3 regions of the Halomonas sp. ISL-56 genome follow, and region 1 is predicted to be linked to each of the others. Evidence: predicted binding sites of a transcription regulator. Region 1 holds the regulator's gene; each other region holds the start of a gene.
The links. The regulator PhoB, encoded in region 1, activates phosphate uptake and scavenging genes when phosphate is short. The targets are predictions, from matches to a motif close to TGTCATANNNNTGTCANA.
Positions count from the first base shown of each region.

Region 2: J7J49_RS11840 (PhoX family protein) is a predicted target of PhoB. The motif match lies at 4,986-5,003, and genes of this name have one in related genera.
Region 3: J7J49_RS07590 (putative 2-aminoethylphosphonate ABC transporter substrate-binding protein) is a predicted target of PhoB. The motif match lies at 4,298-4,315, and genes of this name have one in related genera.

Region 1 is NZ_JAGGRO010000026.1:5,340-16,157, forward strand. Features, by position in the region: gene J7J49_RS20180 (hypothetical protein) at 1-246, shown strand, start outside; gene J7J49_RS20185 (M20 aminoacylase family protein) at 257-1,414, shown strand; gene J7J49_RS20190 (NAD(P)-dependent oxidoreductase) at 1,534-2,436, shown strand; gene J7J49_RS20195 (aldehyde dehydrogenase family protein) at 2,433-3,983, shown strand; gene J7J49_RS20200 (LysR family transcriptional regulator) at 3,962-4,906, opposite strand; gene J7J49_RS20205 (hypothetical protein) at 4,920-5,276, opposite strand; gene J7J49_RS20210 (HU family DNA-binding protein) at 5,276-5,548, opposite strand; gene J7J49_RS20215 (NAD(P)/FAD-dependent oxidoreductase) at 5,657-6,847, opposite strand; gene J7J49_RS20220 (chorismate--pyruvate lyase family protein) at 7,044-7,619, shown strand; gene ubiA (4-hydroxybenzoate octaprenyltransferase) at 7,655-8,545, shown strand; gene phoB (phosphate regulon transcriptional regulator PhoB) at 8,673-9,362, shown strand; gene phoR (phosphate regulon sensor histidine kinase PhoR) at 9,365-10,651, shown strand.
Region 2 is NZ_JAGGRO010000012.1:240,499-251,316, forward strand. Features, by position in the region: gene J7J49_RS11820 (LysR family transcriptional regulator) at 1-465, opposite strand, end outside; gene J7J49_RS11825 (NAD(P)-dependent oxidoreductase) at 576-1,214, shown strand; gene J7J49_RS11830 (LysR substrate-binding domain-containing protein) at 1,289-2,182, opposite strand; gene J7J49_RS11835 (hypothetical protein) at 2,368-2,703, shown strand; gene J7J49_RS11840 (PhoX family protein) at 2,787-4,922, opposite strand; gene hemP (hemin uptake protein HemP) at 5,133-5,303, shown strand; gene J7J49_RS11850 (TonB-dependent receptor domain-containing protein) at 5,423-7,393, shown strand; gene J7J49_RS11855 (ChuX/HutX family heme-like substrate-binding protein) at 7,425-8,480, shown strand; gene J7J49_RS11860 (heme/hemin ABC transporter substrate-binding protein) at 8,477-9,355, shown strand; gene J7J49_RS11865 (FecCD family ABC transporter permease) at 9,352-10,392, shown strand; partial or broken gene J7J49_RS11870 (ATP-binding cassette domain-containing protein) at 10,446-10,818, shown strand, end outside.
Region 3 is NZ_JAGGRO010000010.1:13,180-23,997, forward strand. Features, by position in the region: gene J7J49_RS07575 (2-aminoethylphosphonate--pyruvate transaminase) at 1-276, opposite strand, end outside; gene J7J49_RS07580 (putative 2-aminoethylphosphonate ABC transporter permease subunit) at 328-2,022, opposite strand; gene J7J49_RS07585 (putative 2-aminoethylphosphonate ABC transporter ATP-binding protein) at 2,019-3,143, opposite strand; gene J7J49_RS07590 (putative 2-aminoethylphosphonate ABC transporter substrate-binding protein) at 3,198-4,247, opposite strand; gene J7J49_RS07595 (UTRA domain-containing protein) at 4,367-5,077, opposite strand; gene J7J49_RS07600 (HAD family hydrolase) at 5,070-5,795, opposite strand; gene J7J49_RS07605 (bifunctional diguanylate cyclase/phosphodiesterase) at 5,875-8,550, opposite strand; gene J7J49_RS07610 (HDOD domain-containing protein) at 8,748-9,842, shown strand; gene J7J49_RS07615 (TRAP transporter large permease) at 9,932-10,818, opposite strand, start outside.

The sequences.
Region 1 (10,818 bases):
GTGTCATTGATCAGCATTATTGCAACGCTGCCGTTCTTTCCTGGCAACGGCTGGATCATTGCGCGATTAGCCGAGGTGGATTTCCTGGCAGTGGTAACCCCCGTGTTGGCCTATGCAGGGCTAGCGCTTACCGGGCGTGAGTTTGCCATGTTCAAGCAAACCGGCTGGAAGCTGGTGATTGTTGCCCTGCTGGTCTTCACTGGTACCTTTATCGGCTCTGCCGTTGTCGCTCACGTAATGCTGTAAGGATAGGCCGATGACTACCCCCATTAATTTACCGGATAGCGCCGAACTTACCGCCTGGCGACGCGATTTTCACCAACACCCGGAAACCGCGTTTGAGGAGCACCGCACCAGTGCACGTATTGCCGCGCTGCTCAATGAGTGGGGCTTTGAGGTGACGACGGGGATTGCGGGTACGGGCGTGGTGGCGACCCTGGATGGTCGCTTGGGTGAAGGCAAAACCATCGGTCTGCGGGCCGATATCGACGCCCTGGATATTCGCGAAGAGACCCAGCTTGACTACGCCTCGCAAACCCCCGGCAAGATGCACGCCTGCGGCCACGATGGTCACACCACCATGCTGTTGGGCGCTGCCTGGGCGTTAAAGCAGCAGCCGGATTTCAAAGGCCGGGTAGTGTTCATCTTTCAGCCCGCCGAAGAGAACGCCGGCGGCGGACGGGTGATGGTCGAAGAGGGCCTGTTTGAACGCTTCCCCATGGATGCGGTGTACGGGCTGCACAACTGGCCCGGCCTGCCCGTCGGTGTCGCCGCAGTGCACGATACCGACGTCATGGCCGCTTTCGATATTTTTAGCCTGACGCTAACCGGCAAAGGCTGCCACGCGGCGATGCCCCACTTAGGGACTGATACGGTATTGGCGAGCTGCCAATTAATCAGCCAGCTGCAAGGGCTGGTGAGCCGCGAAACGCCGCCAGATAAATCGGCGGTGCTGAGTATTACCAGTATTAACGCGGGGGACACCTTCAACGTGATCCCCGAGCAGGTGGCGCTGCGTGGCACGCTGCGCTGTTTCGATATGGCGCATAAAGAGCATCTGGAAGAGCGCTTTAAACAGGCGATTGCTAGCCTAGCTGAGTTCCACGGCCTAACCGTTGAGCTGGATTACCAGCGCTGCTATCCCGCCACTATCAATACCCCGGAGCATGCCCAGCACTGCGCCACGGTACTGGAGAGCTTGCTGGGTAGCGAGCACGTGATTCGTAACCCACCGCCCAGCATGGCCTCTGAGGATTTCTCGTTCCTGCTTGTCGAACGCCCAGGTGCCTATATCTGGATGGGCAATGGCGAGGAGTCCGCTTCGCTACATAATCCGCGCTATGACTTCAACGATGCACTATTGCCGCTGGGCGCACGCTACTGGGTGGAGCTGGTAAGGGCACTGCTCGTCTAAATCGCCACCTTTGTCTCAACGATAAGCGTTATTCGCTCTCTGATGCCCACTGGGTAGGGGAGCGTCTACCCCGAATATGGCGTCTTCATACTTAGTAGGACGTTTAAGGAGCACTTACGATGTCTTCAACAACAGCATTATCGATCGTGGTCATTGGCCTCGGGCAGATGGGCGGGAATATGGCCCTCACCCTTCAAGCCGCAGGGTTTGCGGTAACTGGCAGCGATGTATTTGAACCAGCGCGATCACGTCTTGCTGCGCAAGGGCTAACCGTTGTGGCGCCCGATGCGCTACCCGCAAGCGATGTTTACCTGCTGTCGCTGCCGACTTCTGCCCATGTGCGCGAAGTGATCGAGCAATCTCCAGGCTTGCTCACGCTGGCGCCGAAAGGCAGCGTGATTGTTGATACCTCCACCAGTGACCCCGCCGTCAGCCGTGAACTGGCCGAAAAAGTAACCGCTGCGGGCCTTCTGTGGCTGGACGCGCCGGTCAGCGGGGGCCCGAAAGGGGCTGCCAGCGGCAAGCTTGGCATGCTGTTGGGCGGTGATGTCGCCACTGTTGAGCGAGTGTTGCCGATGCTGGAAGCGATGTCGGCCAAGCGCACCCATGTGGGTGGCCCGGGCAGCGGCCATGTGGTCAAGCTTGCCAATAATTACCTGTGTGCCGCGCACTTGCTAACCACCGCCGAAGCCGTGGCGATGGCAGCCAAAGCGGGCGTTGACCCCGCCGCCTGCTTGGCGGGCCTTAACAGTGGCTCGGGCCGCAGCGCGGTCAGTGAGGTGAACTTCCCCGAGTGGGTGCTGAGCGAGCGTTTCGATTCTGGCTTTACCACCGGCTTGATGCGTAAGGATTTACGTTTGGCCCGGGATGCCGCTGAGCAACTGGATATCCCCTCGCCGCTGTTACAAGCCGTGGTCGATGCCTGGCACGCGAACCCCGAACAACCAAGCGATAGCGATGACTTTAACCATATCACCACGCCGATATTAGCGCGTGCCAGCCAGGCGGAGGAGCAGTCATGAACGCACTTAGCCAACATGCTCAAGATCACCTTGCCACGCTGCTCGAAGGTTTTGGATTAACGGCCACCACGCTGTTGAGCAACTGGATTGATGGCGGTTTAGTGGCAGGAGAAGGGGAAGTGATCACCCTGACCAACCCGGCCACCGGCGAAACGCTGGTGAGCTATCGTGATGCGGGGGCCGCGCTGATTGATCGTGCCACCCAAGCCGCTGAGCGTGGTCAGCGTGAATGGATGGCGCTCACCGCCAGCGAGCGCGGACGGCGCATGAATGCCGCAATACGTGGCCTGGAGGGCCATGAAGAGTCGCTGGCGCAGTTGGAAAGTGTCGTTGCCGGTAAGCCAATTCGTGACTGCCGGGCCGAAGTCGGCAAAGTGCGCGAGATGTTCGAATACTATGCAGGCTGGTGCGATAAGCAGCATGGCGAAGTGATACCGGTACCCACCTCGCATCTTAACTATGTGCGCCACGTGCCTTATGGCGTGGTGGGGCAGATTACCCCCTGGAACGCACCGATGTTCACCTGCGCCTGGCAGTTGGCGCCAGCGATAGCAGCGGGCAATGGGGTGGTATTGAAGCCCTCCGAGCTTACGCCGTTCTCATCGGTGGTGATTGCCAAGCTACTTGAAAGTGGCGGGTTGCCGAAGGGGCTTATCAATATCGTTAACGGCCTGGGCAAAACGACGGGCGCGGCGCTCACCGATCACCCGATCATCAGCAAGCTGGTATTTGTCGGCTCGCCTCAAAGTGGTCGCCTGATTGCCGAGGCGGGGGCGCGTCGGTTGGTGCCCAGCGTGTTAGAGCTGGGGGGCAAGTCCGCCAATATTGTGTTTGCCGATGCCAAGTTGGATGAGGCCGTTGCGGGTGCCCAAGCCGCCATTTTTGCCGCCGCAGGCCAGAGCTGTGTGGCAGGGTCGCGCTTATTGATTGAGCGCTCGGTGTTTGAGCAGGTCACCACCCGTTTGGCGCGGGCAGCAGAACAAATTGCGGTGGGCCTGCCCAGCGATGAAGCAACGCGTATGGGCCCACTGCAGAATCGCCGTCAGTTTGAGCAGGTGACGCGAATGATCGACGCCGCCGTCGCTGCGGGTGCGCGGCTATTGACGGGTGGCAAGCGCCCGGCAGGGCTGCCAGATGAAGCCCAGGGCTACTTTATCGCCCCTACCTTGCTGGTCGATGTCACACCGGATATGGAGATCGCCCAGCAAGAAGTCTTTGGCCCGGTGCTGGTCGCCATGGCCTTTGACGATGAAAACCAGGCCGTTCAACTTGCCAATGAGACGCGGTTTGGCTTGGCGGGTGCGGTGTGGAGCCAGGATGTAGCGCGAGCCCACCGTGTTGCCGGGCAGCTGCGGGCGGGTACCGTGTGGATTAATAGCTATAAAGCGATTAGCGTGATGTCGCCGTTTGGAGGCTTTGGCGAGAGCGGCTTTGGCCGTTCCAGCGGCCTGGATGGCCTACGTGAATACACGGTGCCGCAAAGCGTATGGGTGGAAACCGCGCCAGAAGCCAGCGTCGCGTTTGGTTACGGTAGCGGTGTTGGTTGATCGCTTACCGGACTGGGCTCTCGGAAGGCCTGCATCCAGCGCTGCAAATGGCGTAGCAATAGTATGCAGGCCTTGGGCTGCTGGCGGCCCACGCGGGTGACCATGTGGGCATGGGAGCGCTGAAAGAGCGGATTATCTACCGGCCGCGCCACTAGCGTACCGACCTCTAAATCATGCGCAACGGCAAAGGCGGGTAGCAGCGTGATACCCATACCGCTGCGTACGTACTGTGCCAGTACCACCATGGAGTTAGTGTTCATGGCCAGACGTGGGGCGATCCGCGCCTGTTGAAATGCTTGATCGACCATCTGACGCACTCCGTGGCTAGCATCCCACATAGCCATGGGTTCAGCGCTAAGTTGCTCCAGAGAGAGCGGCGCAGGCTGGTTGGCCAAGGGGTGTTGCGGTGGCAGGATGGCCATTAATGGCTGGGGGCTAGATGCCCAAAAACGCAGTTGAGGATGGGTTCTTTCGTGGAACATTAAGCCGATATGGCTGTGGTCATCAACCACGGCTTCAATAATGCCCGAGGTACCGGCGATATGAATATCGAGCTGGATACCCGCATAAAGTTGGGTAAATTCGTGCAGCGGGGAAGCCACTAAATCGCTGACAAACCCTTCGCCTACGGTGAGCGATATTCTGCCAGTTTCCAGGCGTTGGTAGGATTCAAGCGAGGCAATAAAACCTTCATCGAGGGCACCGCGCCGTTCGCAGTACTCAAGCAGCATTTCACCTACCGGTGTAGGCGAAATGCCATCGCGCTGACGCTCCATCAGAGAGGCTCCCAAGGCTTCTTCCAGCAGCGCAATTTGCCTGCTAACTGCCGAGGGAGCAATGTCCAAGCGCGCCGCTGCGCGGCGCACTGAGCCAGACTCCAGGGTAACGCGGAAGTACACTAAGCGTTGATGAGGTATGTCCATCGATAGTGAGGCGCTACAAATACTTGAGTAGTTTTTGCAGCTTATTCATATCGGCGGAGTCCCCCACCAAACGCACGCTGCCGTTCATCATGCCGTCGAGAAAGGCCTGCTGGGTCGGCTTTTTGAGCACTTTCAAGGCGGTATCCTGATCACGGAAGCGTAGCTCAAGATCCAAGTCGACCGGCAGCCCTTTAGCAGTACTGACACTTTTCGGCGTCATCCGGTAGTGACGGGCAATGCTTAGATCTTCCGTGGCAATTCCCCAGTCCAGGCCGCGCATACGTTCTAACTGCTCACGAAAGCGCGGCTTGCGGCGCAGGGCGCGTTTGAGCAGTACGCCCAGCAGCCACAGCGTCAGCTTGAGCTTCATTAGGAAACGGCGTCCTTAAGTCCTTTGCCTGGCTTAAAGGCCACGTTTTTGCTGGCTGGAATTTGCAGCGGGGCGCCGGTTTGCGGGTTTTTACCGGTACGCGCTGCGCGCTCACGTACGGTGAAGGTGCCAAAACCAATCAGCGCGACATCTTCGCCCTTGGCACAACTGTTGGTGATCTCATCCAGAATGACGTTCAGCACTTGGCCTGCTTTATCTTTGGACAGGTCGGCACTTTCAGCGATGGCTGCAGCGAGTTCAGGTTTGCGCATAAGGAATCTCCCCTTTTGAATAGAAATCAAACATCAAACAAATGAATGTTGTTGGGTGCGTAGCCGATTAGGTTAGCTTCTCTAGCCTAGTCGTGAACGCGGCGAAAATCAGCCTAGCAGCGCAGGCGCTGCTCTGGAAAGCTCCACTTTCCTTCTCACGCAGCCGCCTGTCAACGCAAAACCAATCAAACGTCCGTCTTTATTTTCCGCCAAGGCACTGATATCACCGCCTTCACCTTCAATTCGCCAGCACTCAGGTGTGGTCGTAGGCGGGTAGGCAACCACTGGCAGCAGCGGTGTTTTAACCACCACCGGCCAAGCGCCAAAGCTAACCGGCGTGGGGGTGCCCGAAAGGGTTGCCGCCAGTGCCTTAGCACTGGCTTGCAGAGGCTGAACGTACATGGCATTAACGCCATCTACGCAGGCTGTATCCCCCAGGGCATAGATATTGGGATGCGAAGTCTGCAACTGACGATCAACCACTATGCCGCTAGGTAACACGTTTAAACCAGCGGCTTCGGCAAGCATTGTGCGGGGCGCGAGGCCGGTGGCCATCAACACGAGATCCGCGCCGACGGTGTCGCCGTTATCCAATTGCAGAACCGTGTTTTCATCGCTGCTGAGCGCTATGGAATGAAGTGAGCGGTCAAGGTGAAGATGGATACCCGCTTCGCTAAAGGCATCGCCCAGAGCGTTCCCTAGGGGCGGTGGCAGCAAGCGAGGAAGCAGGGATCTCTCGGGGGCGACAATGCTGACTTGATGACCGCCAGCGTAAAGGTCGTTGGCAAATTCACAGCCAACCAGCCCCGCGCCAACAATTGCTACCCGTGCAGGGCCATTACCCAGCGCGGTATGAAAGCGGCGGTAGTCGTCTAGGTCATTGATAGTAAAACAGCTAGGGGCCACGCTGGAGGCAATGTTGAAGGGCACCCGTGGCGCAGCGCCGGTGGCTAATACCAGCGTGTCATAGCCAATCCTCTGACCTTCTTTGAGGAGCACGAATTGGTTATCCACATCCAGTGCGCTTACCTGGGTGTGGATAAACATCTTGGCGTTGAGCTCATCGCCAAGTTCCGCTGCGCTGCGCTGGGCTAATTGATTGGGCTTCAGGCCCTTGGCGAAGCCGGTGGAAAGCAATGGCTTGCTGTAGTCATCGCCGCTGTCGGCGCTGACCAGCGTGATTGAGCGTTGGTCGCCCAGGCGACGCAAGGCACGAGCAAGGCCAACCCCTGCCATCCCGGTGCCAATAATTACCAGTGCAGCGTGTGTAGACGTTTTATGTGTTTGGGTGGCGGGCATGCAGATACCAACATAGTAGTTAAGACATAGTTGTTAAGGCATAGCTGTTAAGACATAGCTGTTGAAATGTGGTTGTTAAAACAGAGTCGTTAAAACAAAGTTGTTAAGACAGAGTCGTTAAAAAGGTCGCTGAAACAAAAGCCTGTTAGTACCCCATGTTACACTAGCCGCCTCGTTTATTGCCCTGGAGAACTCGGTGACGCCTGCTGCTTTTCGGCAAATTCCGCTATTTTCGCGCTGGCGCCCCATTGATGCGGCACGCCCAGCGATGAGCCCTACCTGGTGGCAGTGGGTTGCCTCCACCGACTCGTTGACCGCCCGCTTAATCGCTGCGGGTGGAGACAAGCCGTTTCGCGTACGGCTGCTACGCCAGGGGGTCGGTTGGCCGCGGCAGGATGAGGCTAAGGCGCTGGGCATTGGTGCTAAGCGATACGCCTGGCTGCGCGAAGTGGCGCTGTGCTTGGATGAGACCCCCTGGGTGGTGGCACGCTCGGTCGCCCCGCTCACGCAGCTAAAGGGTCAGCGCTTGGAGCGTCTGGGCGAACGCTCCCTAGGCAGTTGGTTATTTCGTCAGCCAGGCGTAATCCGCGGGCCATTAGAAGCGACGAGGCAAGCGCCCACTTTTGCTAGCGTGAGCGGTATTCAGGGAGATGCTACCTGGGGCCGTCGCTCTGTGTTTTATCACGGCTGTCAGCACGGCGGTCTGTCGTTATTAGTTCAAGAGTATTTTTTGGGTGCGATGGCTGATGATCTTGGCCTGCCTTCGCGCTAGGCTAGCGCCTGCATCTTATTCTTGGTGAGGTAAGCATGGATCGTTCATTGTTGCGGCCGAAGGGGTGGGCTCGCGTGGCAGATTTCTTACAGCTGATGCGTTTGAATCGGCCGATAGGCACATGGCTGTTGATGTGGCCGACGCTGTGGGCTCTTTGGGTCGCTGCGGAAGGTGTACCCGGGCGAAATGTGCTGCTGATTTTTGTGGCAGGTGTTTACGTGATGCGTGCCGCGGGCTGCGTGGTCAACGATTATGCTGATCGTCACTTTGACGGCCATGTAAAACGTACCAAAAACCGTCCATTAGCTACGGGCCGGATCAGCGAAACCGAAGCCCAGTTGCTGTTTATCGCCCTGGTGGCCGCGGCGTTTATTCTGGTATTACTGACCAACTGGTTTACGGTGCTGCTCTCGCTAGGCGGGGTGCTGCTGGCAATTATTTATCCGTTTATGAAGCGCTATACCCATTTTCCTCAGGTAGTGCTGGGGGCGGCGTTTTCCTGGGCGATTCCGATGGCCTTTGGTGGGGTGCTTGGCTACGTGCCACTGGAAGCATGGCTACTATTCTGCGCCAACGTGCTGTGGACAGTGGCCTACGATACCCAGTACGCCATGGTCGATCGCGACGATGATTTAAAAATTGGCATTAAATCGACGGCGGTGCTGTTTGGAAATGCCGATCGTTTGATTATCGGCCTACTCCAGCTAGCCACCCTGGGGTTGTTGGCATGGGTAGGTTGGCGGGTCGGTTTAGGTGGATTCTTCTGGTTAGGGCTTGCGGCAATGGCGGCGACTTTCCTGCATCAGCAGCGCTTAATTCGCTATCAGGAGCGAGATGCCTGCTTTCAGGCGTTTCTCAATAATCACTGGTCGGGGCTACTGATTTTTGCCGGTATCGCGCTAAGTTGGTGGCCTGCGGCGGGCTAATTTTTTTGAATGTCATATAATTGTCATCAAGCCATGGTGTTATCGTCATTGAGCTGTTTTTCTTTGAGCTAGCTTGCTTTGCGCTAGTTCTCTTTGAGCTATTCTTTGAACACCGTGAGGCTCTGGTATGACCGCCAAGACCGTTCTGATTGTCGATGATGAAGCGTCGATTCGCGAGATGATCGCGGTAGCGCTGGAAATGGCTGACTATCGCGTGCTCGAAGCGGATAACGCCCAGGATGCTCATGCCATGGTGGTCGACCACCAACCCGACCTACTGCTACTGGACTGGATGATGCCCGGCACTAGCGGGATTGAGCTGGCTAGACGCTTAAAGCGTGAAGAAACTACCGCTGAGATTCCCATTATTATGCTCACCGCCAAAGGCGAAGAGGATAATAAGATTCAAGGGCTTGAAGCCGGTGCCGATGACTATATCACCAAGCCTTTTTCGCCCCGGGAATTGGTGGCACGGCTAAAAGCGGTGCTGCGTCGTGCCACGCCGCGTGGCGTTGAAGACCCGATAGAGATTAACGGCCTGCTACTTGATCCGGTAAGCCATCGGGTAAGCGCTCACGGTAAAGCGCTGGAAATGGGGCCTACCGAGTACCGTTTGCTGCAGTTTTTTATGACCCATCAAGAGCGCGCTTACACGCGCAGCCAACTGCTTGACCAAGTGTGGGGCGGCAACGTCTACGTCGAAGAACGCACGGTCGATGTGCATATTCGCCGCTTGCGCAAAGCGCTGGGCGACGTGCATCAAAACCTGATTCAAACGGTTCGGGGTACCGGTTACCGTTTCTCTGCACGGGTGTAAATGTGCGTTTATGGAGTCGTGAGCTGTGGCGAATAGCGTGGCTGGCCACGCTGGGTACTTGCTTAGGTTGGCTATTGGGCTCGGCTGGGCTAGGACTTTCGGCAGGGCTTGCGGTATGTCTGTTTTACCATTTACGACAGCTGCGCGAGCTCTATAAGTGGCTCACTTTTCACCCTCACGATGAGCCTCCTGCTGCCCGCGGAATGTGGGGCGAGCTATTTGATCGTTTGTACCGCTATCAAAAAAGTCAGCGAATTACCCAAAGCCGCCTGCGCGCTACCTTGGCGCGTATTCAAGAGTCGTCTGAAGCGATGCGCGACAGCGTGGTCATGCTTGACCGTCACGGTGACCTGGAGTGGTGGAACAGCGCCGCCACCGCCATGCTGGGGCTGCAAACCGCCCATGACCGTGGCCAGCACATTACCAACCTGCTTCGCGAACCAAGCTTTATCAGTTACTTTAATGCGCGTAATTACAGTGAGCCGTTAACGCTAACCTCACCGATTGATGAACGGCGAATACTGCAGTATCAAATTACCCTGTACGGTGACGACGAGCGCTTGGTCATGGCCAGGGATATTACCCGTTTGCATCGCCTTGAGCAGATGCGGCGCGACTTTGTTGCCAACGTCTCCCACGAGCTACGTACCCCTCTGACCGTTCTTTCAGGCTATCTGGAAACCTACAGCGACATTGCCGATCAACTGCCGCCGCGTTTAGGCCGTAGTATTCAGCAAATGCAGGAACAAACCCAGCGGATGCAGAATTTGGTCAATGATTTATTGCTGCTCTCGCGCCTAGAGATTGATCAGGGCGGTAAAGATCATCACCCGCTGCTACTTGGGCCTTTACTGAACAGCGTTTGCGAGGACGCGCTTGCTCTCTCGCATCAGCGGCATACCATCACCGTGGCGCTTGAGAGTGATGCGCGGTTGTTAGGTAGCGAACAGGAAATTCGTAGTGCTGTTTCAAATCTTGCCTTTAATGCGGTTCGTTACACGCCTGCAGGCAGCCAAATCACACTACGCTGGAAAGCTAGCGCCAATGGCGGTGGCTATATAGATGTTGAAGACAATGGCGAAGGGATTGATCCCGTGCATATTCCCCGCTTAACCGAACGCTTTTATCGTGTAGATAAAGGGCGCAGCACGGCGACCGGTGGCACAGGTTTAGGCTTGGCGATCGTTAAGCACGTGCTGTTACGCCACGATGCGCAACTACATATAGAGTCCCTTCCCGGCAAAGGCGCACTGTTCCGCTGTACCTTCCCCCCCTCGCGGTTGGTTTAATCCAGCAAGGCGCCCTGCACAATATTTGTAGAAGTGTTCAATATTGACATGTAAGGCTGGTGAAACTTACTCATGTGCCATTTTTACACAGGAAAAAGCGTGGGTAATGGCTCATAATTGGCCGTTATGCAATGTTTAATTTTAAATAAAATATTGATTTATATGAT
Region 2 (10,818 bases), on a different contig from region 1:
GTCTTTTAGCCAACCTAACCGAAATGCCAAATCGATTCCATCCTGCACCATATCGCTTATCTGGTCGCCGCTACGTAGTTGTATGTGTAGCGCCGAGTGCAAACGTCTAAACGCCACCACTGCTTCGCTCAACACCCCGGCGGCGTAATCTTCGGGGGCCGTGATACGCAGCTCGCCATGCAACTGTTGAGTGTCACTCACGGCACTGGCAAGTGCCCCCTGCAAATCGGTTAATAGCGGGTGGCATTGATGGTAGAGCGCCTCTCCGGCCTGGGTGAGCTGAACCCGCCGCGTGGTGCGAAGGAACAGGGTTACGCCCAGGCGCGTTTCCAACTGGCGAATTTGCAGGCTTACCCGGGTTTTCGTGCAGCCTAGCCGCTCCGCTGCCTTGGTAAAGCTGCCGGCTTCCACCAGGGCGACAAAGATCGGCAAACCGTTTAAATCGAACTCGCTGGCGGTGGTCATATAGCGCCCGATTGTTATGAAATCGACAACAGTAAATTACGTTAATGGCTATTTTTCAAATCAATAACGCGTACGACAATGCAGCGTCTACCCACTGAAGGAGTACTACGATGAAGATTGCACTGATTGGCGCTAGCGGATTTATTGGCTCCGCCCTGTTAACCGAGGCACTCTCCCGCGGCCATCACGTGACGGCGTTAGTCACTCGCCCTGAACGGGTGGCAGCACAGGAGAATGTCACTACCGTTAAAAGCGATGTGTTAAATACCGATGCACTTACCGAGCAGCTCCGCGGTTTTGAAGCTGTTATCAGCGCCTTTAGCGGCCATGCCCAGGAGGATGTTTACGACTACTATCTCAAAGGCTTTCATTCGATTTTGGCCGCCACCCAACACGCGTCTGTGCCTAGATTACTGGTAGTGGGTGGAGCAGCCACACTCGAAGTAGCGCCGGGTAAGCTTTTGTTAGATGCACCGGGGTTCCCAGCAGAGTACCGGGCTACAGCGGAAGGGGCGCAAACAGCCCTTGAAACACTGCGCGGGCAAACGGCTCAAGCGTGGACGTTTCTCTCCCCCGCCGCGGAGATTTTCCCCAGCGAGCGCACGGGCAACTTCCGGCTTGGTAGCGATACACTACTCACAGACAGCGAAGGCAATAGCCGTATTTCCGTACAGGATTACGCCATCGCCATGATGGATGAGTTGGAAAACTCACACCATCTCAATCAGCGTTTCTGCGTCGCTTATTGAGCGACCAGTAACCCTTCTCGATCCGACGATGTGTCGGGTCGACTGTTATAAGCCTACAACGCGTTCACATAAACTCAAACCTCCCGAAACGCCTCAACCACCCTCTCGGCCAACACCTCGCTGGCATCACCGCTGCCTGCACGCTTCACCAGCGCCACTTGATAATCACCTAGCGGGGGCAGTGACTCGTTATGAAGACGTTTGAGCGGTGGCCGAATCAAGCTTTTCGGAAAAGCCGTCACGGCCAAATCGGCCAGCATAGCCGCCTCCTGCCCGGCACAGTGGTCACAGGAGTAGGCGATTCGGTAAGCAATTCCCGCTTGATCAAGGGCATCGAGGGTAATTCGTCGCCACGCACACCCCTGTTGGGCCAGGGTAACCGGTAGTGGCGTGCGCTGCACCGCAACGCCATCCTCACGTCCCGCCCACACTAACGGTTCGCTGTGGACAATCTCCCCCCGCGCTGCCTGACCAGGCCCTCCAGCCATCACCAGAGCGAGATCTAGCTCGCCCTCATCCAGCCTGGCAAGCAAATCTTTGCTGCGCCCCACCTCGACATCGACCTGCACCGCCGGGTGCGAACGGGCAAACTGGGCGAGTACCGTGGGTAAAATACGCCCTACCACGTCATCCGTTATCCCCAACCCCACGCGCCCCTCTATGGTCGGCGCAAGAAACTGGGTCACGGCTTCGGCGTTGAGCTTAAGCAGCCGACGACCATAGCCCAGCAGCACTTCCCCCTCGGCAGTCAGGCGTACATGCCGCGCCTCGCGGACAAACAGCGTCTGGCCGAGGATCTCTTCCAGGCGTTTAATCTGCATGCTCAGGGCAGAAGGGGTGCGAAATAGCTGCTGGGCGGCGCGAGTAAAACTGCCGCTCTCCGCTATCGTTACAAACGTTCGCAGCACCTCGCTATCCAGTAGCGGCAAGGCGGCTCGGCTGGGAGCTATGGTAGAGAGTTGGTTCATCACGCCCACCTTTCAGAAAATCTTAACGCTAAGTGTAGATCTTTTCGTTTGATTGATCCAAGGCTAAGCACCAAGCTAATAACCAGAGGTCGCGACCCTCCTACTTATTAATCACAGCTCACACCTGCCCAGTCGGTGCATAGGCGCCGCTTACTGTGCAGCGGGGGTGACGATGGAGGTGCGCGATGAAGTGCGAAGACCCTACCCAACAGGCCCAACATGCCTGGGAGAAAGCCAGCCAACTGGCGCCACCGCCCAAGCCGCCACAATTGCATTTTTACATGCCTGCCATGCCGTCAATGAGACTGATTCGAGCGCTGGATATGGGCTGGTGGCATTACCGGCGGCGCTGGCTTTTCCGCCGCCATATAGTGCCGTTACTGGACTACGACGATCATGTTCTGTGCGATATTGGTCATTGCCGCGAAGATATTCTCTGGGCTAGCCAACTGCCCTTGAAGGTCGATGCCATTCAGGCGTTAGAAGCCCGGCAGAAAAAACGACAGGCTCAGCAAGCCTAAAATCAAAAAAGCTTCGAACCAGAGAGAGGTTCGAAGCTTTTAATAGCGCGCTTGTTATCACTCCAGCGCTTGGTGCCTGATTTTTAAACCCCTATAGGCCCACCATCACGCTTTTGAATCACCACGGTCGAGGCCCGGGGGCGGACCTGGCCGCTGGCGGCAACAGTGGCGTCTTGGATCAGCGCGCTTGCATCCGCGGGCCAATTGCTCGGATGCTGAATATTGATAAACAGCGCGGTTTTCTCCGGCGTGGTAAAAATACCGGTGACTTCGCAGCCGTTAGGCCCTACCGCAAAGCGCTTAAGCTGTTGCTGGTTACTGCTGTTAATGACCGGGCCGGTTCCCTGGATATCGTCTAACCCGTTGGGTACCACCGCGAGCAGTTGGTCGTTGGTGTACTCCGTAATGCCTTCATAGCCGTTATCGGTCTGAATCCACAGGATGCCTTGACCATCATCGCGCTCATCAAACCAGAGCCCATCAGGGCTGGCAAACTGGTTCATTTCGGTTAGACCCGAAAGGTTATCAGCATCGTCAGCCGCCGCACCAAATACAAACACTTCCCAGCGAAATGCATTCGGCAGGCGACTTTCACGCCAGCGAATAATGTGACCCGCGCCATTATTTTCCCGAGGGTTGGCGGCGTTAGTCGGGGCAGTGACATAGCCAACCCCCAACTGATCAATCTCGTCACCTTCGTTGGTAAAGGTCGGCGCTGCGGCCTCCTCACTACGCTGGGAATTGTTAGTCAGCGTTAGATAAACATCGCCAGTGGCCGTATCCACGGCGGCCCATTCGGGCCGATCCATCGGTGTTGCCCCCATCAGGTCTGCCGCATCGCAGGTATTGATAATCACACCGGCTAAATCGTTCTCTGCCAAGCCCAGCGCCGCTGCCAATGTACGGCCATCCTGGGTCTCGACGTCAGGCGTCAGCGGCAGCCACTCACCGCTGCCATCGGCGTGAAAACGGGCCACATAGAGCGCGCCGTTATCCATATATTTGTTGCCAATGGCGAGGCGGTCGTACGCCTCGCCCGGGCGGTTGGCATCAGCGGGATCCCAGACGGCATCAGAAACGTATTTATATACGTACTCGTTGCGGGCATCGTGGCCGGAATAGAAGACCACTGGCTGGCCAGCTTCCAATTTGCCTAACCAGCAGCCTTCATGGCGGAAACGGCCCAGAGCCGTGCGCTTAACTGCCCGGGCACCGCTATAAGGGTCGATTTCGACCTGGTAGCCGAAGGTGCGCGCTTCATTACGGTAGTCATCCTCGGCGCGCGCACCGCGTGGAGTGATATCAAAACGGGCAAACTCGTCGTTCTGTTCGGAAGCATCACCCGCCGACGTTTCCCAGGCGTAGCGGCCACGCTCAGTGGGAATGCCGATACGGGCGTCGTCCTGAAAGCGCTCGCCGGTGTGAACAAAGACGTTGGGCCAGTTCTCTTCGCAGGCAATGTAGGTACCCCAGGGCGTGACGCCGTGTCCGCAGTTATTGTTGGTGCCCCGGGTTTGAGTACCCGCTGGTGAAAAGCGCGTTTTAACATAGTCACTGCCCGCCACGGGGCCAGCCAGATCCATTTCCGTTGCGCTGGTAAAGCGGCGGTTATAGCGCGATCCCGGCACATGCGACCACTGCCCGTTGGCGTCTTTTTCGACCTCGACAAGGGTCACACCGTGAGCATTGATCTCGGTGCGTGACTCCTCCGCCGGGCGCTTACCTTCATCCGCGTTGGTGGGGCCGCCTTGGGGCGCCCAGAGCGCCGCCTGGTCGATATATTCATTGTTCAGCGCCAGGATGAAACGGCGCGTGGCGCTGTCGGTATCCAGCGGGAAGGCATCCATGCCATCGTGGTGCATACCCACGCTTTCCGCCTGACGCTCGGCGGTCATTGGCTGGTCAGATTGCCACGAATCACTTTGATTAAGCGGCGTGCCCCAGGGCACTAAGATCTGGGCAACATAGCCTTCCGGCACCACCACGGCATCGGTGAGTGACCCGTGAACCGCTTCAAACGCCAGTGTCAGAGGTGTTTTTTGTGCCCCGTTTGAAGCAAGCGCTTGAGCAGCACCGCCAAAACTAAGCATCGAGGCAGCCGCCATGCTCAAACCACCGCGCATCACATCGCGACGGGATACATGGCGCGCCAATACCTCAGCAAACGGCTGATTGCTGCTGTGGTTAAACAGGCGATGATCTTCGATCTCTTTACTCATTGTGGTCTCCCCCTGATCGTTTGTAAGTCAACGATTGAACGTTAGGAGACCCTAAAGAAGCTAAATGACAGCACGATGACGGCCTGCCTGCGTTTAGATGAAGAACGTGTGGCTATCCTCTCCTTCTACTCTCCAAACCCTATTGAGAGATACCGACAACTCTGCTAAATTAACGCTAATAGTTATCATTAACACAGGAGTTATTCTCTCATGCAGCTAGCCGACAAGGGCGCTCGCCGGGGGGATGCGTCGGAATCTGCACCCCGCGAAGTGGATAGCACTGAATTGCTGGGCAGCTCAGGCCAACTGGTGATTCACCATGAACAGCGCCGCTACGTGTTGCGCCGTACTAAAAGCGGCAAGTTAATTCTTAACGCCTAAAGCCCTTAACTTTTAAACCTCTGATTCGTTTAGAAATGTACCAAGTAAAGCCAGCCAGGTAGCCCATCGCACCCAGCCAGCGACCTCTTCCACTTACCCCTGTTGGAATTCTCTGGCTTATGAACCATACACGCGCTTTTGGTGGCCTCTTGTTAACGCTGTTCCCACTGCTCGCCGCCCAAGCAAATGACGCTGAACTTAACCCCGTCACGGTCACCGGCACGCGAGCGCCTACCGACCTTTCCCAGGCACCGCTGATTATCGATATCATCAATCGCGATGACGCCGTGCTGGCCACTGCCAGCCGGGTCGAAGACGTGCTTAGCCGCCAACCCGGCCTGCATGTCGCTGGGCAGGGCCGCCGCAATGGTCAAACACTCAGTATGCGCGGGTTTGGTAGCAAAGGCGTGCTGGTACGTCTGGATGGCGTTCGTCAGGAAATCTCCACTGGGCATATCGGCAACTTCTTCCTCGACCCAGGCTTGATTCAAGAAGTACAGATCGCCCGAGGTGCGCTCTCCAGCCTTTACGGCAGCAATGCCATGGGTGGGGTAGTCAGCTTCACCAGCGTCGATGCCGATGACCTGCTCGCCCCCGGCGATGATAGCGGCGTGCGCCTTTCCATCGGCGGGGCGACGGCCAGCGACGAAATGCGGGGGAGCCTGACTGCCTTTGGTCGCCGGGATACCGCCAACGGCCAAGTGGACGGCCTGTTTTCAATCGGCCGCAGCGAATCGAGCGATATTCGTCGCGCCGGGGGCGATGAAGCCGAAGAGGATGCAACGCTCAATAGCCTACTGCTCAAAGGCGGCTGGGAGCCCAACGACGAACAGCGGCTGTTTATAAGCTGGCAGCATTACGACGAACGCGCCACCCAACCGGCAAATCCTCAGCAGCTTACTACCACCGATGCGCTGCGCGATCGCGATGTGGAAAGTAATAACGTGCAGCTCGGCCACCGTTGGCAGCCTAGTGCTTCTACCGAGATCACCTCGCGGCTTAGCTTTAGCCAGCAGGAGATTGACGAACCCCAGGCCAACCGCACCTTAGAGCGCGTCGGGCTACAGAGCGACGGCTACCACAGCATGGATCACGGTTGGCTCTCGCAAACGCTGGTGTTCGGCGCCGAACTGGAGCAGGCACGCCAACGGCCAGATGGCGAAGCGAATGGCTTTCCTAAAGCCGATATCGACACCCAGGCAGCCTATCTCGACACCACGCTTACCGCTGGACGCTATCTAGCCGATGGCGGCGCTGGGCAGTTTGACGTGGGTCTTGGCGCTCGCTATGACCGCTACGATGCCAGTGGTCAAAACGACGCTGATAGCGTCCACGACCAGGTATCGCCACGTTTCCGCCTTGCCTGGCGACCCGACGACGCCTTGATGCTGTTTTCGGGCTACGCCGAAGCGTTCCGCGCTCCCAGTCTTTCCGAGCTTTACGCCAACGAGCGCCATTTTGCCGGTTTCTGCGCCGGGCCAGCGTTCTGCGCGCCGGATAACTATTGGATTCCCAATCCCAACCTTTCGCCTGAATCCAGCCATACCTGGGAGAGCGGCGTGGTCTGGCATCAAGGCGACTGGCAGGTTCACGCCAGTTACTTCGACACCCGTGCAGACGACTTTATTGATACCCAGGTCGACATCATGGCAGGCACTACCCAGGCGGTGAACGTACAGCGCGCCCAGCTGTGGGGCTATGACGCTCGGGTGACCTGGCAGCCCAGCGCCTTCCCGTTACTGACCAGCTTTGTGGGCCTGTCAGAAGTCTCCGGCAAAGACCGCGACTCTGGCGAACCACTGGGCAGCCAAACACCACTAGAAGCGACCCTAGGTAGCGAGATAGCACTGTACAGCAGCGATGTGCGACTGGGCTGGCAAGCGCGCTTTGCCCAGTCTTTCGATAAACAGGGCGACGATGAACGCCTGCCCGGCTATGGCCTGCACGACGTTCATCTCGGCTGGCAAATCACCCCGGCCGTGGATACCTCGCTGCGCCTCGCCAACCTTGGCGACAAGGTGTGGTACCGCCCCGACGGTAGCCTGGGCGATGGGCGCAGCCTGTTCGCCACCCTCAACTGGCAATGGTAAATCCATGCAGTCAACCCGATAGAGGTGCGACATGATTCCATCCCAACAGATCGCCATTCTCGAAGCCCTTGACGCGGCGCGTGCCGCTCAGCCGCGCCTTCCCGCCATTGAGATTGCCGAACGCTTAGCCATCAGCGAAGGCGAACTCCAGGCCGCCCGGTTAGGGCGAGATGTATGGACGCTGCCGCTCTCGCCCAACGAGCTTGCCGCCTACCTACCCCAGTTGGGGCGGGTGAAGGCGTTGACCCGCTCTCGGCTGGCCGTGTTAGAGCAAACCGGCGACTACCCTGAACTCAGCGGCGGGCCACACACAGGCCTGCTGCTTGACCCCGGCGGCCTGGATCTACGTTTGCTCTACACCCATTGGCACTGGGCCTGCTTAATTCGTGATCCTATGCCTTCCAGTCATGAGGAAGATGAGCAGTGGCGTTGGAGCCTGCAGGTATTTAACCAGCATGGCACCGCCGTGCATAAATGCTTTGCTCTGGAGAACCCGCTGCCGCGCCCCTGGGGCGCACTAGCGGCCCTGGGCACGCGGGATACGCCGGCGTTTACCCAAAGCATGCCTCGTCTCAAGCGCCCCCTGCCCGAAGCGCCAACCCTGGCCAGCGAGTGGGGCGCGATGCGCGATGTGCACCAGTTCTTTACCCTCCTCCAGCGCCATCGCCTGGAGCGTATTGAGGCCAACCAGCTAATGGAAGGCCGCTATACCCGTGCGCTGCCCGTGAATGCCCTGGAAACGGTGCTTCAGCAGGCCAGCCAACGCGAGCTGCCGTTGATGCTGTTTGTCGCTAGCCCCGGCTGCGTGCAGATCCATACCGGCACACTGCCCACTCCGCAGCGCGCCCGTGGTTGGCTAAATCTATTTGGCGAGCAGTTCACCCTGCACCTTGACGACACCGCGATTGACCAAGTGTGGCAAGTCAGCAAACCCAACCGCGACGGCGGCGTCACCAGCCTAGAGGCCTTCGATGCCGAAGGCTCGCTAGTGCTGCAGCTTTACGCACAGCGCCAGGAAGGCTGCGCTGAGCGCCGCGAGTGGCGACAACTGCTGGATGAGCTCGGCAGCCAAGAGGCGGTGGCATGAGCGCAACACGTCTTATACGCCGCTCGCTGATAGCACTGCTGATTGGCTGGCTGATCACCGGGGCCGCGTTGGCCAACGAGCGCTGGGTGGTGCTGGGCGGCGATATTGCCGAAATCCTGGCCGCCCTGGATGCCGATATCAACGTTATCGCCCGAGATGACACGGTGGTCTATCCTCCCGCAATGGCCGAGCTGCCCTCGGTGGGTTACCTGCGCCAGCTCTCCGCTGAAAGCGTGCTATCGGTTAAGCCTGACCAAGTGCTGGCCGCCGGGCACGCAGGCCCCAAGGAAGTGTTTGAGCAGCTAGCGGCGGTGGGCGTCAGCATAGAGAGCATCAACGCCCCGCCCAGCCTGTCGGCCATTGGCGACAAAGTCCGTGCCATTGGCCAGCTCACCGATCGCCGTGAGGAAGGAGAGACATTAGCGGACGCATTGAACGCTAAGCTAGCGCGGCTGGCCAACCTGCCTAACCTGCCGACCACACGCGCCATGTTTATTATGCAGCATAGCGGCTTAACCCCCCGGGCGGCGGGCAGCGATACCGCGGCGCATACGGCGCTTGAAGCGGTGGGGCTGGAGAATGCCTTTGCCGCCATGCAGGGCTACCACAGCGTGGGTGCCGAGGCCCTGGCTCGGCAAGCGCCCGACGTTGTAATTGTCTCCGAACGGGGCTTGGCGGCCATGGGCGGCGAAACGTCGCTATGGCAACTGCCGGGTATGGCATTAACGCCCGCAGGACGTCATCGACAATTGATTACCATTGATGATCAAGCACTGCTCGGCTTTGGCCCGCGCACGCCCGACCAGCTACTCACTTTGCGCCGGGACGTAGAAGCGCTATTGGGCGTATCCACCACCGCACAAGTAAGCCAATGATTGCCATACTCAACGCCTACCGTTTCCGGTTACGACTGCCGCTTAGCCGAACCAGCCGCGTGCTCGCCGGTTTAACCACGGCGCTGCTGCTGGCCTTGGCTTGGGCGGCCGCCTCGGGGGCGCTGGGCATTTCCCCCTGGGAACTTATCAGCGGCCAAGCCGACCCGCTCAGTGTTCAGGTGTGGTGGCAACTGCGCCTACCGCGCTTACTGCTGGGCGTGGCGGTAGGGGCAATGCTCGCCGGTAGCGGGGCCGCCATGCAGGGGCTGTTTCGTAACCCGCTGGCCGACCCGACCCTGCTGGGTCTTGCAAGCGGCGCGGGGCTGTTTGTAGCGCTTTGGATTGTGCTGTTTCAAGACAGCGGCGCAGGCAGCCTCTACGGCCAGTTTGCGGCAGGCTTTCTAGGCGCCTTATGCGTCTGTTTGATGGTGTTTGGCTTAGCAAAGCGCCAGGGCGGCGGCAGTGCCGCGGTGATGACGCTGCTATTAGCGGGCTTGGCAATCAATACCCTGGCCGGGGCAGGCGGTGGGGTTTTAGCCTTTATCGCCAGCGATGAACAACTGCGCCAGCTTAGTTTATGGGGCATGGGCACGCTGACGAATGCCCTGTGGCGCACCACGGCGCTGGCCCTGGTACTGATTGCCGTTGCCCTGTGGCTGTTAATGCGCAGCGCCAGTGAACTCGACCTGCTCCAGCTAGGCGAAGCGACCGCCCACGCGGCGGGGCTGGATGCGAGCCGCCTAAAACGCCGGGTGGTGGTCGCGACCTCACTGGGCGTAGGCCTGTGTGTGGCACTCACCGGGGTGATTGGCTTTCTAGGCCTGCTGGTACCCCACTGCCTGCGACTCTGGCTGGGCCCCGGCCACCGACTGCTGCTGCCCGCCTCGATGCTCGGCGGCGCGCTACTGCTGGTCGTGGCTGACACCCTGGCCCGCACCGTCGCTGCCCCAGCGGAAATCCCCGTCGGGCTGCTGACTAGCCTGCTCGGCGGCCCTTACTTCCTGTACCTACTAATGCGCAGGAACCGAGCATGCTAACGCTCCATCAAGCGGGTTTAACCACCACCCCCGCTATTGCCACACTAGACGGCACAATTCGCCCCGGCGAGTTGCTTGCCATTGTCGGCCCCAACGGCGCGGGCAAGAGCACGCTACTTAGCATGCTGTCGGGGTTTCGCCCTGCCGAACAGGGCGAGCTACGCTTAGATGGAAAATCCTTAAATGAGTGGCCCATCGCCGAGCTTGCCAATCGCCGCGCGTTGGTCGCCCAGCAGGAGTTACCCGGCTTTGACTGGCAAACAGACGAGCTGTTGAGTCTAGGCAGTAACCCAGCTAAATCACTAGTAGCGGCGTTACTGGATGACCTGGATCTAACCCACCTCGCCAAGCGCAGCGTACTCTCGCTCTCCGGCGGCGAACGCCAGCGGGTGATGATTGCCCGAGGCGCCTGCCAGCTACTCTCAA
Region 3 (10,818 bases), on a different contig from region 1:
ACCGTTCATCAGCACCAGCACTTTGCCGCTGGGATCCGTAGCGCAGGCCAGCGCACTCTCAACGGCAAAGGTGCCACTGCCCTGCATGGGCACACAGGCGTACTCGTCGCTTGGCGCCTCGGCCATGGCAAGTAACTGGGTGCGAATGTCGGCAGTCACCTGATTAAAGTCGTCATCCCAGGAACCCCAGTCGCACAGCATGGCGGCTTTAGTGGCACGGGACGTCGTCAGCGGCCCAGGGGTTAATAGATAGGGCTCTTCAATATGATCGTTCATTTTGGTCTATACCAGATTTTTAAACACTTTAACCGCAAGCACGGCGGCGGTCTAGCCCGCCATGCGCCAGCGCTGGGCGTTGTTTAACAACACATGGGTAAGCGCGGTATGCAGCAGCTTCACCACTAGCGAGGTCAGGAAAATCAGCACCGCCATGGCCGCCGCGCTGGCGAAGTAACCGGCTTCATCCAGATGGAGAACCGCCACCGAGGCCAGCCGCGTGTCGCTGTTGTAGAGAAACACCACCGCGGACACCGTGGTCATCGCATTGACGAACAGATACACCGATATATCCAGTACCGCGGGCAGCGACACGGGCAGCGTCACCCGACTGAACGTGATCCAGAAAGGTACCTTAAGTGAGGCCCCCACCGCTTCAAACTCGGGGTCGAGCTGTTTTAGCGCGGTGGCCGAGGTGAGATGGCACACGGTGTAGAAGTGAATCAAGGTGTTGAGCACCAGAATCATCAGCGTGCCGTATAGCCAGTTGAACGGGTTGCCCGCCTGATTGAAGAAGAAGATATAGGCAAGCCCCAGCACCATGCCGGGCACCGCCATGGGCAGCATGGCCATAAAGTGCAGCCCTTGGCGCAGCGGGCGAAAGCCTTCGCTCTTTTCGATCAGCCAAGCGTTGAAGAAGATCACTAAGGTACCCACCACGGCCACGCTGAAGGCGAGCTTGAGCGAGTTAAACCACGCTCCCCAGCCACCATCGGCCATGCCTTGGAAGGTGTAGTGCTTAAAGGTGATCGACAAGTTGTAGGGCCAAAACTGAACCAGCGAGGCATACACCGCAGTGCCGATCACCAGCACAATCGCCCCCGCCACCGCGTAGCAAAGTAGCGTAAAGACCCAATCCCGCAGCGGGCTGGGGGTAGGCTGCCATGGCACCGCCCGGGCCGAAAGCTGGGCCACCTGGCGGCGCTGTATCCAGCGGTCAACGATAAACGAGAGCACTGCGGGTAACAGCAGAATCACGCTGACCACCGCGCCCATCTGAAAGTTCTGCTGGCCGACGACCTGGCGGTAGACGTCGGTGGCCAGCACGCTGAACTGACCACCGATGATTTTTGGCACGCCAAAGTCGGTGATCGCCAGGGTAAATACCACAAACAGGCAGGAAATCAGCCCGTAGCGCACACCGGGCAATGTAATAGTCAAAAACGTACGCCATTTGGGGGTGCCCAGCGCTTCGGCCGCTTCGTAGAGCCGCGCATCGCTGTTGGTTAGCGCGGTGGTCAGCAACATCAGCGCGTGGGGAAATATCCAGAAGCTCATGCCCATTACGATGCCAATCGGCCCATAAATCGAGTGGTCTGCCAGCACGTCGCGCAGAAACCCCTGGTTGCCGAACAGGTAAACCAAGCTGATCGCGGGCAGCAGCGACGGCGCCAGGATGGGCAGAATCGCAAGCATACGAAACAGCCGCTTGCCCGGCATGCAGGTGCGGGTAATCCCGTAGGCGCATACAAACGCCAAGCCGACCACCACTACGGTGGTCATCAGCGCCACCCGCAACGAGTTAACAATCGAATTGACCAGCGCGGGGGTTTGAAAATACTCAACAAAGTTGGCCAGGCCTATAAAGTCGCCGGCGCGGTCTTGCAGGCTTTTAACCAGCATGGCCACCAGCGGAAACAGCAGGCCCACCACCAGCAGGGCGACGCCAGCGAGTAACGCTAACAAACGGATCAGCGACTCTAGCGACGGCTTGGTCGCCGACATTGTAAAGGTCTTAGCCATCATTGCTGGCTACTCCCTGCGGGGTACAGGCGGGCGGCCTCCGCGGGTAGGTGAATCGATAGCATCTGCCCCACAAACAGGTCGAGGTCACGACTATCCCGGCTGGGCACATCGGCGATAAGCGTTTGACCGGCTTTCGTTAGGCGCAGGGTAACCCGCTGAAAGGGGCCCAAAAACTCAATGCCGACCACCTCACCGTTCAGCGCTCCCGCTGCACAGCTAAGCGCTACGGCCTCCGGGCGAATGGCCAACTGGGCGGCTTGGCCCACGTCTAAGGTGTGCGGCAGGCAGGCGCAAGGCGTGGTACCCAGCCACGCCTGGTCGCTGCTCTGCACGCTGACCTCAAGGAAATTCATGCTGCCAATAAACGAGGCCACAAAGGCGCTGGCAGGCTGGTGGTAGATCTCGGCCGGGGTGCCCACCTGCTCAATCACGCCGTGGTTCATCACCACAATGCGGTCGGCCATGGTCAGCGCCTCTTCCTGGTCGTGGGTGACCATAATGGTGGTCACCCCCAGGCGTGCCTGAAGGGCTTTAATCTGGCTGCGCAGATGGCCACGCACCCGGGCATCCAGCGCCGAGAGGGGTTCATCCAGTAGTAACAAGCCTGGCTCGGTGGCCAGCGCCCGCGCCAGCGCAACACGTTGCTGCTGACCACCAGACAGCGCCGCCGGATACTTGTCTTCGCTGCCGGTTAAGTTCACCAGGGCGAGCAGCTCGGCGACCCGCTTGTCGATACGCGCTCGGTCATCTCGACGGTTGCGCAGCCCATAGGCGATATTGTTAAACACCGTCAGATTGGGAAACAGCGCGTAAGACTGGAACACAATGCCGAAATCCCGCGCTTGGGTGGGCAGCCGGGAAATATCCTTGTCACGCTGAATCAGCGTGCCCGACGTTTGCTGGGTTAGCCCTGCAATGGTACGCAGCAGGGTGGTTTTGCCGCAGCCGGAGGGGCCCAAAAAGCAGACAAACTCACCTTCGTTAATGGCCAGAGAAATGTTGTCCAGCGCGGTAAAAGTACCAAAACACTTGGTCACCGCTTCAATGCGCAAATGGGGCGCTGTGGGGGTCATCACCGCTGGCGAGTCGGCCGCCAGCAGCGACGTCATGGTGGTGTGCATAACATCTCCAAGCCCCGGCGCATGGGCCGGGGCATCTGATCGCGAATCCGCCGTTTATTGTTCGGTTTTACCGTCGTAGCGACGCTGCCACTCGGCCAGTACGCGCTCGCGGTTTACGGCCGCCCACTTGAAGTCGGCATCGATCATGCGCTCGGTGATGTCTACAGGGTAGTTGTCGATGGGCTGGGCCACGCCGGGGTAGGCCACCACCGCATAGCCTTCGTTATACAGCTCGTTGGCTTCCCGTGAGATCGACCAATCCAGCAGCGTTTGCGCTGCTTCTTGCTTGTCGGTACCGGCTACCATCGCGGAAGCTTCCATATCCCAACCCAGGCCTTCTTCAGGGAACACGACCTCAATAGGCGCTCCCTGTGACTTCAAGCGGGCACCACGGAACGCAAATGACACGCCCACCACAGTTTCACCGGTAGCCGCCAGGCTGCAGGGCGCGGAACCCGAATGGGTATAGCGGGCGATATTGTTATGCAGGCGATCCATATAGTCCCAGCCCTGCTCTTCGCCCCAAAGCTGCAGCCAACTGGCCACATCCAGGTAACCAGTGCCCGACGAGTTGGGGTTAGGCATAATCACATGGCCTTCAAATTCAGGCTTAGTCAGGTCTTCCCAGGAAGTCGGCATCGGTACGCCCTGGCGCTCGCCCTCAATGGTGTTGTAGCAGATTGCCGCGACCCAGGCGTCCATACCCACCCAAGCCGGGTCTTCACCATCACGATAGGCCGCATCGACAAATTTCGGATCAAGATTTTCAACACCTGCGGGGGCGTAGCGCTCCAGCATGCCCTCGTCTTCCAGCACCAGCAGGCTGGTGGCGGCCAGGCCCCAAATCACATCGGCCTGGGGGTTGCCTTTTTCGGCCAGCAAGCGGGCGGTAATCACCCCGGTGGAGTCGCGCACCCAGTTAATCTCGATATCCGGGTGAGCCGCGTTAAAGCGCTCGGCGTATTTTTGCAGGTCGTCCGACTCAACGGCGGTATACACGGTTAGTTCAGTGGCCTGGGCATTGGCAGCAAGCACAGTTGAGGCAAGCGCAACGGCAGCGGTGCCTGCTAATAAAGTAGAGGGGAATAAACGGCGCGTGATCATGATGGTGGTCTCCCGGCTGATTGGTATAGACCAGAAGTTTGCCGTGGTTAAATGACACCGCGATGACGCTTGTTTGACCGTTTTTTTAAGCGATGATGATCGCCTTGAAGCAATCGCTGCTAGCGCTGCCCCGAAAGCTCCACACTGATGCAAAGGGAATCGTGCAGCCAGTGCTCTTCGTCATACTCAATGGGGCGCTGCTGGTCGTCAAAAATGGCACGATTAATATTTAAACCGGCAGTGCCCGGCGCGACGGATAGCTCTTCGGCATCCAAAGGCGACAGCGCTTCCGACACCATGCGAATAGAGCGGTTAGCCAAATAGTGCCCCCAGCGCTCGCGCAACAGTCCCCACAGAGACTGCCCGGCGTAGATATCCAGCAACTCGGGCGCGCGCTCGGGCACCACCCACAGCGATTCCACCAGCACCGCGCGGTCATCCACGTAGCGGCGGCGGCGAATATGCTGAAACAGCTGGTCATCCGGCAGGCCCAGCGCACGAGCGGCAGGCGGGTGAACGCGGGCTTCCAGCTTCAAAACAGCGGTGCGAGGCTGTCGTCCCTGGGCGCGCACATAGTCGTTAAAGCCCGCGTCACGGGTGGGGTCGTAGACTAACCGGGCGGGAGAGATAAACCAGCCGCGCCGGTTGCTGCGGTGGATCAGGCCCTCCCCCTCCAACTGAGAAAGCGCTTGGCGCAGGGTGACGCGGGTGGTGGCAAAACGCTCGGCCAATACTCGCTCGGCGGGGAGCTTGCCTTCCCACAGGGCGGCATTTTGGTCGATCAAGGTGCGTAGCTGTTCGGTTAACTGCAAATAGTAGGCGTCAGACATGCACCGATTTTCCTGGCAAAGCATTAGGCGACGAAGCGCTTGAGGGCGTCCGCCAGTCTAAGCGCCGCCACCCTTCAACGCTAGCCACCTCGGCCAGTACCGGGTCTGGGTTAACTGCCACGGGGCAATCGACATATTGCAGTAACGGTAAATCATTGCGGGAGTCTGAGTAGAAGGTGGTGTGGCTGGGGGTGATCTGCTGCTCGGCCAGCCACTGTTTCAGACGCAGCACCTTGCCGCCGCGATAGGAAAAAATACCCTCGCTGCCACCGGTATAGCGCGGGTCTTCATTAATGCCATGCTCCACGCTGAGCTCCACCGCCAGCACGTGCTCAATGCCCAGAGTGATCGCAATTGGCTCGACCAGGTGACGCGACGAAGCAGAAATCAGCACCAGCGTATCGCCTGCCTGGCGATGCGCTTCCAGGCAGGCCCAGGCCTGATCAAAAATACGCGGCTGCAGATGGGTGGCGACAAAGCGCTCGACCTCTTTCTGTACATCTTTTACCCGGCGCCCACGCAGCGGCGCCAGGGTCATGGCTAAGTACTCTTCCAGCTTTAACTTACCCGCGTGATAGGCCTGGTGCATTTGCGCCGCCCGCGCCATAAAGGCGTCGGCATCGCTGATCCAACCTTGCTCTATCATCCATAAATTCCAGCGGTCGCTGCAGTCTCCATCCAGAAGGGTATCGTCAAGATCAAACAGGGCCAGGCGCATGGGACACTCCTTTCATCGCGGGTTGGCGGCGCGTAGGGTATGCCAAAGGTGATGACAGGACGATGACGATGATAAGGACTTAAGGTGCTAGCCACCGCGCCGCAAACTCATCCGCCGGTAATGGGCGGCCGAACCAGTAGCCTTGCGCTTCATTGCAGCCCATTTCGGCAAGCAAACGAGCTTGCTCCTGGGTTTCGACCCCTTCTGCCACGGTCTTCATTTCTAACGCCTGCGCCATGGCGATGATGGTCTCCACGATGGTGCGGTCATTTTTGTTTTCGAGCATTTCGCGGACAAAAGAGATATCAATTTTCAGCGCGTCGGCAGCGAAGCGCCGCAAGTAGGAGAGTGAGGAGTAGCCCGTACCAAAATCATCAATGGAGAGCGAGTATCCTGCTTTGCGCATGGTGTGGGTAATCTCGACGGCTTGGTCGGGGTCGCGCATAAAATCGCTTTCGGTGAGTTCCAGAGCGATCGCGCTCGGAAAAACACCGGCGGTGAGGTGCGCAATGTGGCAGGTGAGCTCTGGGTCAGCAAACTGTTGGGCGGAAATATTGATCGATAACCTGCCTGGCAACCCTCCCCCAGGTTGGTTACGCCAAGTGATTAACTGCTTGGCGGACTCTTCCAACACCCAGTCCCCCAGGGCACGGATCAAGCCGCGCTCTTCGGCCAAGGGAATAAACTCGCCGGGGCTTACCCACCCCCACTCGTCGTCGTACCAGCGGCATAAGACTTCTGCGCCGGTCAACCGACCATTGATAAGGTTCACCTGGGGCTGAAAGTTGAGTGCTAACTTATGCTCAGCGATAGCGGCGCTGAGCCGTTCGCTCATGCGTTGGCGTCGGTGCAACGCCTGGCGCATAAGTTGAGTGTAAGGAGAGGTACAGTTTTCACGCCGTTTGGCATGATGAAGGGCGATACTAGCGGCATTAAATAGTTCGCCAGCCTCCGCGACATCCTGTGGGTAATGGGCAAAACCGATGCTGACATCGAGATGAAAGACGCGGCGCTGTAAATGCAGCGGCTGCTTCACTGCTGAACGTAGCTGCTCGACAAGCACGCCGATATCAACGGGATCAGCGACGGCGACTAGCAAGGCAAACTCATCCCCAGATAAGCGCGCCAATGCGCCATGCATGTGGCTGATCTGCTGTAAACGCTCGGCCACCGTCACCAGCAGTTGATCCCCCACCTGATGACCATGCAGGTCATTAACCTCCTTAAAACGGCGGATATCCAATAACAGTAACGCAAGACCACGCTCGCTCCGGTGGGCCTCTTTCCACATCTGCGCTAACAACTCCATAAAACGCCCGCGGTTAGGCAAGCCAGTGGTGCTATCGGTGTAGGCCAACTGATGCATATGGCGGTGGTCACGGCGGCGCTCAAGCTCTGCCGCAGCGCCGGTGGAGAGAATTTTCAGCACTGAGGTAGCAAAGGCATTAGTGGTCAGCGGCTGGCGATAAAACACCATCATCACACCAATCGCTTCGCCGTTGGCGTTATCCAGGCGTCGGCCAATCCATGCCTTTGTTGAGAGCAAGGTGCCTGGCAACAGCAGTGGCGGGCCGTCATGCATGACGGCTTCGCGCTCTAGCACCACCTGCTCGCTGGGGGAGCCTCGCAGCGCAAAGGCGTGTTGTTCGTGTTGAGCACCTTCTACCACCATGCTGACAGTGGTCGCCTGTCCAACGACTTTTGTGTCGCTTTGAGGGGACGTATGCAGCAGCGCAATAAAACCTGCGTCGGCTTCCAACACCTTAACCAAGGTCGCAATCAACTGTTGAAAATAGCCGTCACCCACCTGTGTGGTGACCGTAGAAGCCACTTGAACCACGGCGTTTTGTACCCGCTGCGACTCTTGCTGGTCAGTCACATCAGAGATAAAGCCTTCTAAGCATACGATGTCGCCCGCTTCATCCCTCACGGCCTGGCCCTGCTCCCACATCCAGCGGTAGCCGCCGTCGCGATGGCGCAGTTGGTAGGTCACACGGTAAGGCCGATTATTGGCAATGGCCGACTGCACCTCGCGACAGATCTTGTCCTGATCATTAGGATGAATCAGGGCAGCGAAGCTGGTCAGTCGATTATCTTGCAATTCATCAGGCCAATACCCGGTTAATGCTTTGGCCCCCTGACTCACCACCTGCATTGTCCAATTACGGTCATTCAAACAGCGGTAGGCCATGCCCGGCAGGTGGTTGAGCAGCGTATCCAGGCGCCGCTCGCTTTCCCTCGCCACCGCTTCGCTTTTTCTTAATGCCTGTTCCGCCTTTTGACGATCCAGCTCTGCCCCCGCCTGGGCGGCGGCAATTTGCAGAACCTCACTGGCTAAGTCATTCAACTGCATAGGGGAATTTTTAAGCACCGCTAACAGGCCAATCAGCGCACCATCCGCCGCATAGAGCGCTCGCCCTAAGTAGCTCTCGGCGCCCAGTTCACAAAGCAGTTTATCGTCAGGAAAGCGTGACTGAACATCACGGAAGTAAAGGCAAGGCTCCTTCCCCAACGCGGTTTCGCAAGGCGTACCGGTTAGCGGGTAAGTGATATTGCAAAGCAACCGGCCATTAGACCAGACCGCCAGCGTCTCAGCCTGATGGCGTTGCGTAACATCGGCCACTAGCACATGGTCAACGCCAAGTATGGTCGCTAAGCGCTCCACCAGCGTTGTATAAAAACGGGGGCTCCCACTGTGCCCTACGCCTTCTGCCAACTGGCGGAATATATCGGCCGTGTCGTTCTTTGTGTGCATTGTTGCACTCACTTTTTTTAATTCTGGAGCAGTTGGCGCGCTTGCCACTAACCTCATAAAGTATATATAGCGACCTACATAGCATAAACCGTTCTTTTCCAACTATAACAACGTCAACACTAGCTGGGTATATGGTAAAATTAGGACATCACCTCATGATGGCTAGCAGCTACGCTACAAAGGGCGCAGGAGATAACGTGACTAGAGCATCGAAAAAAGATGAAGCGCTATACCTAATGCTAACTGAAGCGCTGCCTGGTTTTCTGATCAGCGATTTCCTAAAGTGCCAACGCTTACCTTCGCTCCCCTCGATCGCACTGCGCATCCTCAGGTTAACGCAATCTTCAAAAGCGACAATCAACGATGTTGCCGACACCATTGAGCATGACCCAGCATTAACCGCTCGGCTAATATCTCTTGCAAATAGTGTCCACCATACTCGCTCGGCCAATTCGACACAGACGTGCCTTGAGGCCGTCCAGCGTTTAGGACTCGATGCAACGTTAACGGTGGTGTTGAGCTTCAACCTTTTTCAGCACACCAGTAAGGGGCCGCAGCATACCCATATTTGGCAGCGGTCAATTATGTCTGCGTTAATAGCGCGTCAGCTTGCCGAGCAAACGTGCCCTAAACAGGCAGGTCATGCTTTTACGGCAGCACTGTTGCAGGATATTGGCATATTGGCGCTGAGCGCGACGTACCCTGAACAAGTAGACGAACTATACTTTGATAGCGCTATTCCCCATGCTCACCTTATTGAAGAAGAGCAGCGTTTCTTTGGTTGCAACCACACTCTTATTGGCGCTTGGCTAGCCGCTAAATGGGGGCTCCCGGCCACGCTGATCAACACCATTCGCTTCAGCCATGCCCCCTATAAAAGCGATATTAAAAGCGACAGCTTGATGGAAATGTGTGTTCGCATCTCCGGCCCCACTGCGGATGCCTGCCTATCCAGCGCACCAGAAGAGCAGCTTGCCGCCCTCCTATACGATTTAAGCGCAACAGCCGGCGTGCCCTCTTTCTCACTTGAAAGCGTGCTACGAGAAGTGCAGCCCAAAATGGAGTTGATCGCCAAAACACTGATGATAGATACCCCCGCGGCTATCGACCCCAAAGAGCTGCTTGAAAATGCTCAGCAACTCTTGCTAAACCACACGCTGGTACTCAATAGCCGTAGAGAAGCGCAATCCAAAGCACTCGCTAGGCTACGCAAAGGCTATAGCGCCCCGGGCGAGTTCAACAAAGACATTGCGTTCAAAAAACTCAGCACCCAATCCCGCTCTAAATCCTAAATCTCTGGCCAGAACTTGCATGTCATCAAGCGCTCCGGCCAGAGCGTTGCTTCTTGTTTATCGTTAATACGCTTTCTTTTACCAGCGCCTTAACGCGTCATTGCCTCCGGCAGGTAGAGCGCAATGCCAGGGAAGATATGCATTAAGGCAATCGCCAATAGCATCAGCAGGAAAAACGGCAGCGTGGCCTTGGTAATGGTCAGAATGTCTTTACCGGTTAGCCCCTGAATCACGAACAGGTTGAAGCCCACCGGCGGTGTGATTTGCGACATTTCGACCACCACGACCAGATAAATACCAAACCAGATCAGATCAAATCCCGCAGCACTCACTAGCGGCATAATAATCGCGGTCACCAGCAGTATCAGCGAGATACCATCCAGGAAGCACCCCATGACTAACAGCAGCAGCGTTAGTGCAATCAGCAGCATGGTGGGCGACAACCCCATCTCACCAATCGCCGTTGCCAGCTTCATGGGCACCTGGGTAAACCCCATGGCCGAGGTCAGAAACGAGGCGCCGGCAATAATGAACGCAATCATGCAGGCGGTGCGCACGGCGGCAAACAACGAGCTTTTAAAAATGTCGCGATTAAAATGACCGTTAAAGCGCGCAATCACGATCGACAATACCACGCCCACCGCTGCGGCTTCGGTGGGCGATGCCAACCCGCCATAGATCGAAAAGATAATTCCACCGATCAACAGCAGAATAGGCACCAGCGACCAAGTATTGCGCAGCTTTTCAGCAAAGCTCATGCCGGATTCATCTTCACCGGTAAGCCCTTCGCGGTTGCCTTTAAGTAGCGCCCACAGAATGAGATAGCTCATAAACATCGCCAAGATCATCAAACCTGGGCCAATACCGGCCATAAACAGCCTGGAAATCGACTGTTCGGTGACCACGCCGTAAACGATCAGCACGATAGAGGGCGGAATCAATAGCCCCAAGGTGGAAGCGCTGGCCAGAGTGCCAA